Regions from separate parts of the Streptomyces sp. NPDC008086 genome, predicted to be linked through region 2. Evidence: riboswitches for the same ligand, from Rfam matches in the RefSeq annotation. Region 2 holds a riboswitch; the other holds the start of a gene.
The links. A riboswitch is a leader RNA that binds a small molecule or an ion and turns the genes downstream of it on or off. The one in region 2 is predicted to bind thiamine pyrophosphate.
Positions count from the first base shown of each region.

Region 1: another riboswitch for thiamine pyrophosphate. It lies ahead of ACFZBP_RS40385 (thiamine ABC transporter substrate-binding protein); the one in region 2 lies ahead of thiO (glycine oxidase ThiO).

Region 1 is NZ_JBIBIA010000018.1:73,478-81,164, forward strand. It holds gene pyrH (UMP kinase) at 1-731, shown strand, start outside; gene frr (ribosome recycling factor) at 903-1,460, shown strand; gene ACFZBP_RS40370 (phosphatidate cytidylyltransferase) at 1,460-2,626, shown strand; gene ACFZBP_RS40375 (SRPBCC family protein) at 2,797-3,246, shown strand; gene rlmN (23S rRNA (adenine(2503)-C(2))-methyltransferase RlmN) at 3,356-4,462, shown strand; TPP riboswitch at 4,494-4,601, shown strand; gene ACFZBP_RS40385 (thiamine ABC transporter substrate-binding protein) at 4,681-5,766, shown strand; gene ACFZBP_RS40390 (ABC transporter permease subunit) at 5,742-7,409, shown strand; gene ACFZBP_RS40395 (ATP-binding cassette domain-containing protein) at 7,410-7,687, shown strand, end outside.
Region 2 is NZ_JBIBIA010000008.1:103,735-111,421, reverse strand. It holds gene thiE (thiamine phosphate synthase) at 191-850, opposite strand; gene ACFZBP_RS27950 (Rv2175c family DNA-binding protein) at 1,266-1,631, opposite strand; gene ACFZBP_RS27945 (NAD(P)/FAD-dependent oxidoreductase) at 1,701-2,930, opposite strand; gene ACFZBP_RS27940 (hypothetical protein) at 2,963-3,313, opposite strand; TPP riboswitch at 3,366-3,477, shown strand; gene thiO (glycine oxidase ThiO) at 3,475-4,677, shown strand; gene thiS (sulfur carrier protein ThiS) at 4,674-4,874, shown strand; gene ACFZBP_RS27925 (thiazole synthase) at 4,878-5,672, shown strand; gene pknB (Stk1 family PASTA domain-containing Ser/Thr kinase) at 5,870-7,687, shown strand, end outside.

The DNA.
Region 1 (7,687 bases), on a different contig from region 2:
ACGGCAAAGTACGCGGCCGGTTTCTGCTGAAGCTGTCCGGAGAGGCCTTCTCCGGTGGCGGGGGCCTCGGCGTCGACCCGGACGTGGTGCACAAGATCGCCCGTGAGATCGCGGCCGTCGTGCGCGACGGCGCGCAGGTCGCGGTCGTCATCGGCGGCGGCAACTTCTTCCGCGGCGCCGAACTCCAGCAGCGCGGCATGGACCGGGCCCGCTCCGACTACATGGGCATGCTCGGCACCGTCATGAACTGCCTCGCCCTCCAGGACTTCCTGGAGAAGGAGGGCATCGACAGCCGGGTCCAGACCGCCATCACCATGGGCCAGGTCGCCGAGCCGTACATCCCGCTGCGCGCCGTGCGGCACCTGGAGAAGGGCCGCGTGGTCATCTTCGGCGCCGGCATGGGCATGCCGTACTTCTCCACCGACACCACCGCCGCCCAGCGTGCCCTGGAGATCGACGCCGAGGCGCTGCTCATGGGCAAGAACGGGGTGGACGGGGTCTACGACTCCGACCCCAAGCGCAACCCGGACGCCGTCAAGTTCGACTCCCTCGGCTACGGCGAGGTCATCACCCGCGACCTCAAGGTCGCCGACGCCACGGCGATCACCCTGTGCCGCGACAACAAGCTCCCGATCCTCGTCTTCGAGCTCCTCGCGGAGGGCAATATCGCCCGCGCCGTCAAGGGTGAGAAGATCGGCACACTTGTGGGTGAGCAGGGCGGTCGGGGCTGACGCTCCGACAACAAGCCCGTCCGGGGGACGGACGGGACGGACCCTGACCGGGGGATGGACAATGTCCTGCCGGTCGGGAACCGTGCAGGAAGAAGACGCGACGCAGCCGGCCGCCGCCCCCACCCAGGAACCGCAGCCGGGCCTTTTACTCAAGACACGCAGGAGCAAGTGGTGATCGAAGAGACCCTCCTCGAGGCCGAGGAGAAGATGGAAAAGGCCGTCGTGGTCGCCAAGGAGGACTTCGCCGCGATCCGCACCGGCCGTGCGCACCCGGCGATGTTCAACAAGATCGTGGCCGACTACTACGGTGCGCCGACGCCGATCAACCAGCTGGCTTCGTTCTCCGTGCCGGAGCCGCGCATGGCCGTCGTGACCCCGTTCGACAAGAGCGCGCTGCGCAACATCGAGCAGGCGATCCGCGACTCCGACCTCGGCGTCAACCCGAGCAACGACGGCAACATCATCCGAGTGGTGTTCCCCGAGCTCACCGAGGAGCGCCGCCGCGACTACATCAAGGTCGCCAAGGGCAAGGCCGAGGACGCTCGCGTGTCCATCCGCTCCGTGCGCCGCAAGGCCAAGGACGCCATCGACAAGCTGATCAAGGACGGCGAGATCGGCGAGGACGAGGGCCGCCGTGCGGAGAAGGAGCTCGACGACACCACGCACAAGTACGTCGCGCAGGTGGACGAGCTCCTCAAGCACAAGGAAGCGGAGCTGCTCGAGGTCTGATGAACGACTCTTCCTGGGGGGCACCGCCACAAGCCGGGCAGGCCGGGCAAGCCGGTTACTGGGGGGCCGCCGCGCGCGGACCTGTCCAGGGGGCTGCCCCGGCGGGTCCCGCGTACGATGCGCCTGAGGCGCAGCAGACTCGCCCCATGCCCATCGTGCCCGACGGACCCGCGTATGGCGGAGACCAGGATGACGACCGGGGGGCCGCTCGGCTGAGCGGCCCCTTGTTCCGCGAACAGCCGCCGCAGGCGCGGCCGTACGACTCGCCGCAGGCGCGGCCCTTCGAGGCTTCGCCGCAGAATCCGGAGCCCATGCCCGACGCCCCGCAGCCGGCGCCCCAGCCGCAGAAGAAGAACGCGGGGCGTGACCTGGGTGCGGCCATAGGAGTCGGTGTCGCGCTCGGTGTCGTGATCGTTGCTTCGCTGTTCGTCGTCAAGGCCGTGTTCGTCGGTGTGGTCGCGGTCGCCGTCGTCGTGGGCCTGTGGGAGCTGACCAAGCGGCTCGAGGAGCGCAAGGGCATCAAGGCGCCCCTGGTCCCGCTCGCGCTCGGTGGCGCGGCCATGGTGATCGCCGGATATGTCCGGGGGGCCGAGGGCGCCTGGGTGTCGATGGCGCTGACCGCGCTGGCCGTACTGGTCTGGCGGATGACCGAGCCGCCGGAGGGCTACCTCAAGGACGTCACCGCGGGCGTGTTCGCGGCGTTCTACGTGCCGTTCCTGGCGACGTTCGTCGCGATGATGCTGACCGCCGACGACGGCGCCTGGCGTGTCCTGACGTTCCTGCTCCTGACCGTCGTCAGCGACACCGGGGCGTACGCCGTCGGCTGGCGCTTCGGCAAGCACAAGCTCGCTCCGCGCATCAGCCCCGGCAAGACCCGCGAGGGCCTGCTCGGAGCGGTGAGCTTCGCGATGGTGGCGGGCGCGCTGTGCATGCAGTTCCTCATCGACGACGGCAGCTGGTGGCAGGGCCTGCTCCTGGGCCTCGCGGTCGCGGCCAGCGCCACGCTGGGCGACCTCGGCGAGTCGATGATCAAGCGGGACCTGGGCATCAAGGACATGGGCACCCTGCTGCCGGGGCACGGCGGGATCATGGACCGGCTGGACTCGCTGCTGCCCACGGCGCCGGTGGTGTGGTTGCTGATGGTGCTGTTCGTGGGGTCCGGCTGACGGCTGGGCCGGTCCGGAGAGACACACCGAGGAGCCCCCGTTCTTGCCGAGCGGGGGCTCCTCGGTTCTCGCCGTGCCAGGGGCACGTGCGACGTGCGCGATGGTGCCCGAGGTCGTCCGGTGGGACGATTCCGGTGTACGCCCTCACCGCACCGGCAAAGGGGGTCGTCATGGCCATCATCCGAGAAATCATCGACGTCGACCGGCCACCCGGCGAGGTCTACGCGTATATCACCGACCCGTCCCACCTGCCGGAGTGGCAGCTGAGCGCAGTCTCCGCCGAACAGCTCGACGAAGGGCCGATCCAGACGGGCTCGCGGGTCCGGGTCACCCGGCGCGTCGGCAACCGGCAGGTGCCGATGACCGTGCAGTTCGACGAGCTCGACCCGCCGCACAGCTGGGACCTGCACGGTGTCGACGGTCCCGTCAGGCCCCGTACCCACGGTGAGATCGAGCCGCTCGACGACGGTCGCCGCTCCCGCGTGACGATCGACATCGACTTCGAAGGGCACGGCCTCGGCAAGGTCCTGGTACCCCTGGTCGTCCGCCCGCAGGTCCGCAAGGAACTCCCGCGCGACGAGCAACTCCTCAAGGACAGGCTGGAACGCCCGGCCGACTAGCCGTACCGCGCCCGGGTCCGTGGTGGAAGGCGCTGCACCTGGACGCCCGCGGGGCCCCTTCGTGGACCTGGAATTCCGTCGCAAGTTGATCTGCGACACTGGTACAGCCATGCCTAAGCCCGGAGAACTCACTTTCGTCGCCCCGCGCGGAGCCAAGAAGCCGCCGCGGCATCTTGCCGATCTCACGCCCGGTGAGCGTAAGGACGCTGTCGCCGCGATCGGGGAGAAGCCGTTTCGTGCCAAGCAGCTCTCGCAGCACTACTTCGCGCGGTACGCGCACGAGCCGGAGCAGTGGACCGACATCCCGGCCGGTTCGCGGGACAAGCTCCGCCAGGAGCTGTTTCCCGAGCTGATGACCGTCGTACGGCATCTGTCGACGGACCAGGGCGACACCCGCAAGACGCTGTGGCGGCTGTTCGACGGGACGCTCGTCGAGTCGGTGCTGATGCGGTATCCGGACCGGGTGACGATGTGCATCAGCTCGCAGGCCGGGTGCGGGATGAACTGTCCGTTCTGCGCCACGGGGCAGGCGGGTCTCGACCGGAATCTGTCGACCGCAGAGATCGTGCACCAGATCGTGGACGGGATGCGCGCGCTGCGGGACGGCGAGGTCCCCGGGGGGCCTGCGCGGCTGTCCAACATCGTCTTCATGGGGATGGGGGAGCCGCTCGCCAACTACAACCGGGTCGTGGGGGCCATCCGGCGGCTCACCGATCCCGAGCCGGACGGGCTGGGGCTGTCCCAGCGCGGGATCACCGTCTCGACCGTCGGGCTCGTGCCGGCCATCCACCGGTTCGCCGACGAGGGCTTCAAGTGCCGGCTCGCGATCTCGCTGCACGCGCCCGACGACGAGCTGCGCGACACCCTCGTCCCCGTGAACACGCGGTGGAAGGTGCGTGAGGTGCTCGAAGCCGGGTTCGAGTACGTCGCCAGGAGCGGACGGCGGCTGTCGATCGAGTACGCCCTGATCCGGGACATCAACGACCAGGCCTGGCGTGGTGACCGGCTCGGGCGGCTGCTCAAGGGCAAGCCCGTGCATGTCAATCTCATTCCGCTGAACCCGACTCCGGGATCCAAGTGGACCGCCTCCCGGCCCGAGGACGAGAAGGCGTTCGTCGAGGCCATCGCCGCGCACGGTGTGCCGGTGACGATCCGGGACACCCGTGGTCAGGAGATCGACGGGGCCTGCGGTCAGCTCGCGGCCACCGAGCGGTAATCTGAGCGCGTACACCCGTACGTACATCTTCATATTCCGACAGGGGAGCGCCACAGCGCTGAGAGTGCGGCAATCGGGCCGCAGACCCTCTGAACCTTGCCCAGGTCATTCTGGGTAGGAAGTTCGGTCATCACTCAAGCTGTTGCGCCCTGCCCGGGAGCCGAAGAGGCTCCCGGGCAGGGCCGCGTCTCTTCCTGGTCAACCCCAGGAGGAATCAAGTGAGCATCACCCGGAAGGCCACGGTCTTCGCCGTCGGGCTCGGCCTCGTCACGCTGTCCGCGTGCGGCTCGTCCGACTCCGGCAGCGGCAACTCCGAGGCCGAGAGCAAGACCGTGACCCTGGTCAGCCACAACTCGTGGGCCGTCTCCAAGGGCGTCCTCGCCGCGTTCGAGAAGCAGTCCGGCTACAAGGTCAAGGTCCTGGAGGACGGCGACGCCGGCCAGGCCGTGAACAAGGCGATCCTGACCAAGGACAACCCCCAGGGCGACGTCTTCTTCGGCGTCGACAACACCCTTCTCTCGCGGGCACTCGACAACGACCTGTTCCAGTCCTACGAGCCGAAGGGCGCCGACAGGATCGAGGCCCGGTACCGGGCCGACCAGGATCAGCACCGGGTCACCCCGATCGACACCGGCGACATCTGCGTCAACTACGACAAGGCCTACTTCAGCGAGCACGAGCTCGCCCCGCCGACGTCGTACGCCGACCTGGTCAAGCCCGCCTACAAGAACCTCCTCGTCACCGAGAACGCCTCCACCTCCTCGCCCGGCCTCGGCTTCCTGCTGGGCACCGCCGCCGAGTACGGCGACGGCGGCTGGGAGGGCTACTGGAAGAAGCTCAAGGCGAACGGCGTGAAGGTCGTCGACGGCTGGGAGCAGGCCTACAACGAGGAGTTCTCCGGTTCCGCGGGCGGCAAGAAGGCCAAGGCCGACCGGCCGCTCGTCGTGTCGTACGCCTCCTCGCCGCCCGCCGAGGTGATCTACGGCGACCCGAAGCCGACGACGGCGCCCACCGGGGTGGCCGAGGGCACCTGCTTCCGGCAGGTCGAGTACGCGGGCCTGCTCAGCGACGCCGGGAACACCGCCGGTGGCAAGGCGCTCCTCGACTTCCTGCTCACCAGGACGTTCCAGGAGGACATGCCGCTCAACATGTTCGTCTACCCGGTGGTGGAGGGCGCCAAGGTGCCCGAGGAGTTCACGAAGTACGGGCGGCAGGCCAAGAACCCCGAGACCATGGACCCGGCGAAGATCGCCGACAACCGTGACGACTGGGTCAAGTCGTGGACCTCGCTCGTACTGAAGTAAGGGCCCCGCGAAAGAGGGGCGCGGCGGTGCGGCTCGGCCTCATCGCCGTGCCTGTCGCGTTCTTCGCGGTCTTCTTCGCCTACCCCGTCGCCGCGATCGTGGCGCGCGGTCTCCAGGTCGACGGGGTGTGGCAGTTCGGGCGGATCACGGACGTCCTCGGGCAGTCCGACATCCGGCACGTCCTGTGGTTCACCACCTGGCAGGCGCTCGCCTCCACCGCGTTGACCCTGCTGATCGCGCTGCCCGGTGCGTACGTCTTCGCCCGCTTCGAATTCCCCGGCAAGCAGGTCCTGCGTGCCGTCGTCACCGTCCCGTTCGTGCTGCCGACGGTCGTCGTCGGTACGGCGTTCCTCGCGCTCCTCGGCCGCGGCGGACTCCTCGACGAGCTGTGGGGCGTACGGCTCGACACCACCGTGTGGGCGATCCTGCTCGCGCATGTCTTCTTCAACTACGCCGTCGTCGTACGGACGGTGGGCGGGCTGTGGTCCCAGCTCGACCCGCGGCAGGAGGAGGCTGCGCGGATGCTCGGGGCGTCCCGCTTCAGGGCCTGGCGGACCGTCACCCTGCCGGCCCTCGGGCCCGCCGTGGCCGCCGCCGCGCTCATGGTCTTCCTGTTCACCTTCACCTCCTTCGGTGTGGTGCAGATCCTCGGCGGCCCGACCTTCTCCACCCTGGAAGTGGAGATCTACCGGCAGACCTCGGAGATCTTCGACCTGTCCACCGCCGCCGTCCTGACGATCATCCAGTTCCTCGCGGTGGGCGCGATCCTCGCCGTGCACGCCTGGACGGTACGGCGGCGGGAGAGCGCCCTGCGTCTGGTGGATGCCTCGGTCACCGCGCGGCGGCCGCGCGGGGCGGGGCAGTGGGCGCTGCTGGCCGGGGTCCTGGCCGTCATCGTCGTACTCCTTCTGCTGCCGCTCGCCGTGCTGGTGCAGCGGTCGCTGGACGCCCCGGACTTCGGCTACTACCGGGCGCTGACCAGCGCCGACGGCGGGGTCTTCCTCGTCGCGCCGATCGAGGCGATCGGCAACTCCCTCCAGTACGCCGTCGTCGCCACGCTCATCGCGGTGCTGGTCGGCGGACTGGCGGCGGCCGCGCTGACCCGGCGGGACGCGGGACGGTTCGTCCGGGGATTCGACGCGCTGCTGATGCTGCCGCTCGGGGTGTCCGCGGTGACGGTCGGCTTCGGGTTCCTGATCGCCCTGGACGAGCCGCCGTTGGACCTGCGTGGCACCTGGATCCTGGTGCCGCTGGCGCAGGCGCTGGTCGGGGTGCCCTTCGTCGTACGGACCATGCTGCCCGTGCTGCGGGCCGTGGACCAGCGGCTGCGCGAGGCGGCCTCGGTGCTGGGGGCGTCGCCCTGGCGGGTCTGGCGTGAGGTGGATCTGCCGATGGTGCGGCGGGCGCTGCTGATCGCGGCCGGGTTCGCCTTCGCGGTGTCGCTCGGCGAGTTCGGGGCGACCGTGTTCATCGCCCGGCCCGACAACCCGACGCTGCCGGTCGCCGTGGCCCGGCTGCTGGGGCGGGCCGGCGAACTCAACTACGGCCAGGCGATGGCCCTTTCGACGGTGTTGATGGTGGTGTGCGCGGTGGCGCTGCTGGTGCTGGAGCGGCTTCGTACGGATCGGACGGGGGAGTTCTAGATGGCACAGGGTCCGCAGGGTCTGTTGAGTCTGGCGGGTGCGACCGTACGGTTCGGCGGGCGGCCCGTGCTGGACCGCGTCGACCTCGACGTCGCCGAGCACGAGATCGTGTGTGTGCTCGGGCCGAGCGGCAGCGGCAAGTCGACGCTGCTGCGGGCGGTGGCGGGGCTGCAGGCGCTCGACGCCGGGCGGGTGTCGCTCGACGGGCGGGACCAGGCAGCCGTGCCCGCGCACAGGCGGGGCGTGGGGCTGATGTTCCAGGACCATCAGCTGTTCCC
Region 2 (7,687 bases):
ACATTTGCCGGAATTGTCGGGTTGTTGTCCACGCCTTGGACAACAACGGGCCACAGAGCAACATCACCGGGGCCGGACGGAGCCCCGGGACCGTGAACCGCCACGACACTGACCACTGGCTGAGACGGGCCAGAGCAAAAGGTGAGACGCGGTTCCCTGATGAATCCGCTGCGGCGCCGCGACGCCGCGTCTACGCCTGCCGCAGCCGCTTAGCGAACTCCGCCGCCGCCTCCGCCGGGTCGGCCGCCTCGGTGATCGCCCGTACGACGACGACACGGCGGGCGCCCGCCTCCAGCACCTCGTCGAGGTTGGTCAGGTCGATGCCGCCGATGGCGAACCAGGGGCGGTCCGTGCCGAGCGCGGCGGTGTGGCGGACCAGGTCGAGGCCGGGGGCGTGGCGGCCGGGCTTGGTGGGGGTCGGCCAGCAGGGGCCGGTGCAGAAGTAGTCCACGCCCTCCTGGACCGCGGCCGCGGAGGCCTCCGAATCGGCGTGCGTCGAGCGGCCGACGAGGACGTCGTCGCCGAGGATCGCGCGGGCGGCGGGGACGGGGAGGTCGCCCTGGCCGAGGTGGAGTACGTCGGCGCCCGAGGTGTGGGCCACGTCGGCACGGTCGTTGACCGCGAGCAGCTTGCCGTGCCGGGCGCAGGCGTCGGCGAACACCTTCAGGTGCTCCAGTTCCTCGGCCGCCTCCATGCCCTTGTCCCGCAGCTGCACGATGTCGACCCCACCGGCCAGCACGGCGTCGAGGAACTCCGCGAGGTCGCCCTGCCGCCTACGGGCGTCGGTGCAGAGATAGAGCCGGGCGTCGGCGAGCTGGGCGCGGGCGGTGCCTGCGGCGGTGTCGGACATGCGGGAGCCCCCTGTGATCGGGTTGCCGGGCGGATGACGTCGGGCCGGTGCCGGACGGTGGCACGGTATCCGGAGCGGCACGGTACCTGGGGGACGGCGCGGGGGATGTGGCCGCGGGCGGGGCCGCGGCTGGCGAGCGGGGGCTGGCCTGCGGCTGCGGCTGCGGCTGCGGCTGCGGCTGCGGCTGCGGCTGCGGCTGCGGCTGCGGCTGCGGCTGCGGCTGCGGGACCCTGCCTCGGGGCAGGGCAGCTCACCGACGCACAGGCCGGGCCGGCAGGCGCTCTGCCTCACGCGCCTCGCTGGGGCGCGCCCGAGGCAACGTCGCGGCCTTGCCGCCCACGGCCGCGGTCACCCGCAGCCGTGGCCCGCAAGGCCCGGCCCGTACGCCGGACGGTGTTCGGATCAGTTGATGGGGTCAGACGGCGAGCGCCTGGGCGCGGCGCTTCACCTCCGTGCCGCGATTCTCGCTGAGGGCCTGTGCGGGGGTGCCCGGCAGGCTCTCGTCGGGGGTGAAGAGCCACTCCAGCATCTCTTCGTCGGTGAAGCCGTCGTCCCGCAGCAGTGTCAGGGTCCCGGACAGGCCCTTGACGACCTTGTCCCCGTCGATGAAGGCGGCAGGGACGTGCAGCGCGCGGTTCTCACCACGGCGTACGGCGATGAGCTGGCCCTCCTTGACCAGCTGCCGCACCCGCGTCACCTCGACATCGAGCATCTCTGCGATGTCGGGCAGGGTGAGCCAGGCGGGGACGAGAGCATCGATCTTTGCGTCAATCTCGGTCACGGGAACAAGCCTGCCATCTGCCACTGACAGTCGGAAGCCAGCCCGGTCCACCCGGGCGAGGCCGACGCGCTACACCGTCGCCGCCTTCATCGGCCTGGCCGGGTCCACCAGCAGCTCCGCGTTCATCTGCGTGCCCGCCTCGATCAGCCGCCGCCCCTGCGCCAGGTCCCTCGGCCGGCCCACCGCCAGCAGGGCGACGAGCCGTTCGCCCCGCAGCCAGCAGACCGTCCAGGCGGGCCCCGACGGGTCGCCGCGCCACAGCAACGTGTCGGCGGCGCCGTGATGGCCGGCGTACTGGACGAAACGGCCGAACTGCTCGGACCAGAAGTACGGCACGGGGTCGTAGACGGCGGAGGTCTCGCCGAGGATGTTCGCGGCGACCGTACGAGGGCCCTGGAGCGCGTTGTCCCAGTGGTGGACCAGCAGGCGCTCGCCATACCTTCCCGAAGGGAAGGAGGCGCAGTCGCCGACCGCGTAGACGTCCGGCACGGAGCTGCGCAGCCGGTCGTCGGCCAGGACCTCGCCGTGCGCTCCGAGTTCGATGCCCGAGCCGGTCAGCCAGGCCGTGGCGGGGCGGGCCCCGATGCCGACCACGACGGCGCCCGCGGGCAGCCGCGAGCCGTCGTCGAGGATCACCGCGCCGGGCTCGACGCGCTCCACGCGCGCGTGCGTACGCAGCACCGCCCCGCTGTCCTCGTACCAGGTGGTCATCGGCGCGGCCACCTCCGCGGGCAGCGCCCCCGCGAGCGGCCGGTCGGCGGCCTCCACGACGGTCACCGCACAGCCCGCCTCGCGCGCGGCCGTGGCGAACTCCGCGCCGATCCAGCCCGCGCCGACGACCACGATGTCGTGCTGCCGCGCGAGGACCGGCCGCAGCCGCTCGGCGTCGTCCAGGGTGCGCAGCAGATGCACACCGGGCACGCCCTCGGCGCCCGGGAGCCGGATCGGTTCGGCGCCGGTGGCGAGGACGAGGACGCCGTACGGGACGGGCCCGGCCTCGGTGTCCAGTTCGTGGTCGGCGGGGCGCACGCCCAGCACCTCGCGCCCCAGCCGCAGTTCGATGCCGAGCGCCTCGAAGTCGACGTCGAAGGCGGAGCCCTCGGCCTTGCCGAGCAGGACGGCCTTGGACAGGGGCGGCCGGTCGTACGGCTGGTGGGGTTCGGCGCCGATCAGGGTGACGGTCCCGGCGAAGCCCCGCTCCCGCAGGGCGACCGCCGTCTGCACCCCGGCCATGCCCGCGCCGGCGATGACCACGTGGGGCGTCGGTGACGTGCCCCGTTCCTGCGTCTGCTCGCTCACCTGATCACCATAGACAAGTGACGGTGCGTCAGTCATGGGGCGTGCTCGGTGACCTGCTCCACAACGCTGGTTCCCGAGCCGTCCTGCGACTCCCACTCCCACGTCTCGTCCAGTCGCACCCGCCCGTCCGGCAGCTCGACCACCGTCGACACACAGTGCCCCGACGACGTCGTCCCGTCCCGCTTCAGCTGCACGTACCGGAAGTCCAGCCGGTCGCCGTCCCGGGTGCCCACCAGGTGCCCGCGCACGACGTCCCCGCCGGCGTACTCGGCCCAGATCTCGCCGTCCTTCTCGTGGTACCTGAACCGGGTGCGGGTACCCACCTGACCTGGGGCTTGGTCGGCCACGGGGGCGAGGACGAGACCGTCGAGCGAGCGGGGCACGGGCGGAGGCTCCCTTACTGAGACTTACGGCGGCGGGCTAGGGTGGCCAACGTAGAGCACTCGCGGGAGCCCGGACGCACCGGGCTGAGAGGGAGGCTGGCGGCCTCCGACCGTACGAACCTGATCCGGGTCATGCCGGCGAAGGGAGGGGCTGGACGCCCATGTCGCGTACGCGAACGTCAGACGTCCTCGTCATCGGGGGCGGGATCATCGGCCTGGTCACGGCGTGGCGGGCCGCGCAACGCGGGTTCACGACGGCCGTCGTGGATCCGGAGCCGGGCGGCGGAGCCGCCCAGGTGGCCGCGGGGATGCTGGCCGCGGTCACGGAACTGCACTACGGCGAGCAGACCCTGCTCGGCCTGAACCTGGCCTCGGCCCGCCGCTACCCGGACTTCGCGGCCGAGCTCACCGACGTCACCGGCCACGACCTCGGCTACCGCCGGTGCGGCACGCTCGCCGTGGCCCTGGACGCCGACGACCGCGCCCACCTGCGCGAACTGCACGCCCTGCAACGCCGGTCGGGGCTGGACTCCGAGTGGCTGTCGGGGCGTGAGTGCCGGCGCCTCGAGCCGATGCTCGCGCCGGGCGTGCGCGGCGGGCTCCGGGTGGACGGCGACCACCAGATCGACCCGCGGCGGCTGGCCGGGGCGCTGGTGGCCGCGTGCGAGCGGGCCGGGGTCGTCGTCCACCGCACCCGGGCCGAGCGCCTGGACGTCGTGCGGGACCGGGCGGCCGGAGTCACCACGACGGGCGGTGCCCAGCTCGGGGCCGGCCAGGTGGTCCTCGCGGCCGGCAGCCTCAGCGGGCGCCTCGCGGGCGTCCCGGACGACGTACTGCCGCCGGTGCGCCCCGTGAAGGGGCAGGTGCTGCGGCTGACCGTGCCGAAGCGGTACGCGCCGTTCCTGAGCCGGACCGTGCGGGCCGTGGTGCGGGGCAGCCAGGTGTACCTGGTGCCGCGCGAGAGCGGGGAGCTGGTCGTCGGGGCGACTAGCGAGGAGCTGGGCTGGGACACGACGGTGACCGCGGGCGGGGTGTACGAGCTGCTGCGCGACGCCCACGAGCTGGTGCCCGGCATCACGGAACTGCCGCTCACCGAGACCCGCGCGGGCCTGCGCCCCGGCTCCCCCGACAACGCGCCGCTGCTCGGCCCGACCGAGCTGGCGGGGTTCTCGCTGGCCACCGGGCACTACCGCAACGGCGTGCTGCTCACGCCGGTCACCGGCGACGCCATGGCCCATGTCCTGACCACCGGTGAACTCCCGGACGAGGCCCGTCCGTTCACGCCGAAGCGTTTCTCTCCCGCCTCGCTGACGGAGCACGCCGCTCTCACGCGGCACACCGCACTCACGGAGCAGCCCGCATGAACATCTCCCTCAACGGGGAGCGGCGAGAGGTCGCTCCCGGTACGGCCCTCGACGTCGCGGTACGGATGCTCACCGCGGCGCCCTCCGGAGTGGCCGCCGCCCTCAACGAAACCGTCGTCCCGCGCGCGCAGTGGCCGTCGACGTCCCTCTGCGAGGGGGACCGCGTCGAGGTCCTCACCGCCGTCCAAGGAGGCTGAACCATGGCCGACGATCCCTTTGTCATCGGCGACACGTCCTTCACGTCCCGGCTGATCATGGGCACGGGCGGGGCGCCCAGCCTGGAGGTCCTGGAGCGGGCGCTGGTGGCGTCCGGCACGGAGCTGACCACGGTCGCGATGCGGCGGGTGGACCCTTCGGTGCACGGCTCCGTGCTCTCGGTCCTGGAGAAGCTCGGGATCCGGGTGCTGCCGAACACGGCGGGGTGCTTCACAGCCGGAGAGGCCGTGCTGACGGCCCGCCTCGCGCGCGAGGCGCTCGGTACGGATCTGGTGAAGCTGGAGGTCATCGCCGACGAGCGGACGCTGCTGCCGGACCCGATCGAGTTGCTGGACGCCGCGGAGACCCTGGTGGACGACGGGTTCACGGTGTTGCCGTACACGAACGACGACCCGGTGCTGGCGCGGAAGCTGGAGGACGTGGGCTGTGCGGCGATCATGCCGCTCGGCTCCCCGATCGGGTCGGGGCTCGGCATCCGCAACCCGCACAACTTCCAGTTGATCATGGAGCACGCGCGCGTGCCGGTGATCCTGGACGCGGGCGCCGGTACGGCGTCGGACGCGGCGCTGGCGATGGAGCTGGGGTGCGCGGGCGTGATGCTCGCCTCGGCGGTGACGCGGGCGCAGGAGCCGGTGCTGATGGCCGACGCGATGCGGCACGCGGTGGAGGCGGGGCGGCTCGCGTACCGGGCAGGACGGATTCCGAAGCGGCACTTCGCGCAGGCGTCGTCTCCTGCGGAGGGCCTGGCCGTGTTGGATCCGGAGCGTCCTGCGTTCTGAGCCGCGTCGCGGTCCCCACTGCTCGGCCACTCGCGCACCACCCGTTTCCAGTCGGTCAAGCGGTCGAACTCTCCCGTGGGGACTGAGCGCCATCGGCAGCCACCACAGCGTGGTTTGCGTCACAGGTCGGCTGCAGTACCAGCCCGATCCTGGCCGAACCGGCAGTCGTGTCAGTGTCGGCTCGTACACTCACCTGCGTGGATACGACCCTTCAGGACCCTCTGGTCGGGCAGGTGCTCGACGGCCGGTATCGCGTGGACGCGCGGATCGCCGTCGGCGGGATGGCCACGGTCTATCGGGCCGTGGACACCCGCCTGGACCGCGTGCTCGCGCTCAAGGTGATGCATCCGGCGCTGGCGGTGGATGGGGTCTTCGTCGAGCGGTTCATCCGGGAGGCGAAGTCCGTCGCCCGGCTGGCGCACCCCAATGTGGTGCAGGTCTTCGACCAGGGCACCGACGGGTCGTACGTCTATCTCGCCATGGAGTACGTCGCGGGCTGCACCCTGCGTGACGTCCTGCGCGAGCGCGGGGCGCTGCAGCCCCGGGCCGCCCTGGACATCCTGGAGCCGGTGCTCGCCGCGCTCGGCGCCGCCCACCGGGCCGGTTTCGTGCACCGGGACATGAAGCCGGAGAACGTGCTGATAGGGGACGACGGCCGGGTCAAGGTCGCCGACTTCGGGCTCGTGCGCTCCGTGGACACCGTGACCAGCACCACCGGTGCCGTGCTCGGCACCGTCTCCTATCTCGCGCCCGAGCAGATCGAGCAGCCCGGCGCCGCCGACGCCCGCGTCGACGTGTACGCGTGCGGGGTCATGCTCTACGAGATGCTCACCGGCGACAAGCCGCACGACGGGGACTCCCCCGCCGTGGTGCTCTACAAGCACCTGCACGAAGACGTCCCGCCGCCGTCGGCGATCGCGCCGGGACTGGCGTACGAGCTCGACGAGCTGGTCGCCTCGGCCACCGCGCGCACCCCGGATCTCCGCCCGTACGACGCCGTGGCGCTGCTCGCCCAGGCCCGACAGACGCGGGCCGCGCTCAGCGAGGACCAGCTGGACGCGATGCCGCCGCAGGCGCTCACCACGGAGCACGGCAACGCCGACGACCGTACGAGCGTGATCCCGCGCGCGCTGACGATCCAGCGGCCGCTGCCGGTGAACGAGGACGAGCCCGAGGCCGTCTTCAACCGGACCAGCCGGCTGGAGACTCCCCCGCCCCCGCCGCCCCGGCGGGGGCGCACCGCGCGTGCTCCGCGCGGCCCGCTGTTCGTCGTCGCCGCCGTCCTGCTGGCCCTCGGCCTCGGCGTCGGCATCTGGTACATCAACTCCGGCCAGTTCACCGAGGTCCCGCCGCTGCTCTCCAAGACCGAGGCACAGGCCAAGGACCGGCTGGAGGACGCCGGGCTGGAGGTCGGCAAGGTCGATCGCGCGTACAGCGACACCTTCGACCGCGGCACCGTCATCAGCTCGGACCCGAAGTCGGGCGCCCGTATCCGGCACAACGACTCCGTGAGCCTGGTCCTCTCGCTGGGCCCGAAGACCGTGAAAGTGCCCGACCTCCAGGGCTACCCGCTGGACAAGGCGCGGAGCGAGCTGAAGGAGCTCGGCCTGGAGCCGGGCGTCGTTAACCGGGAGTTCGACGACGAGGTCACCAGGGGTTCCGTGATCTCCTCGGTCCCCGGGACCGGCACCAAGGTCCGCTCCGGCTCCGCGATCGAGCTCACCGTCAGCAGGGGCAGCCCGGTGGACGTCCCGGACGTCACCGGCGCGAGCCCGGCCGACGCGCGGGCCGAGCTGGAGGAGGCCGGCCTGAAGGTGAAGATCGCCCCCACGCGGGTCAACTCCGAGTTCGACGCGGGCCAGGTCGCCCAGCAGTCTCCGACGTCGGGCGGCAAGCCGGCCGCCGAGGGCGACACCGTCACCCTGATGCTGTCCAAGGGCCCCGAGATGATCGAGGTCCCGGACGTGGTCGGTGACAACGTCGACGACGCCACCGCGGAGCTGAAGGCCGCCGGC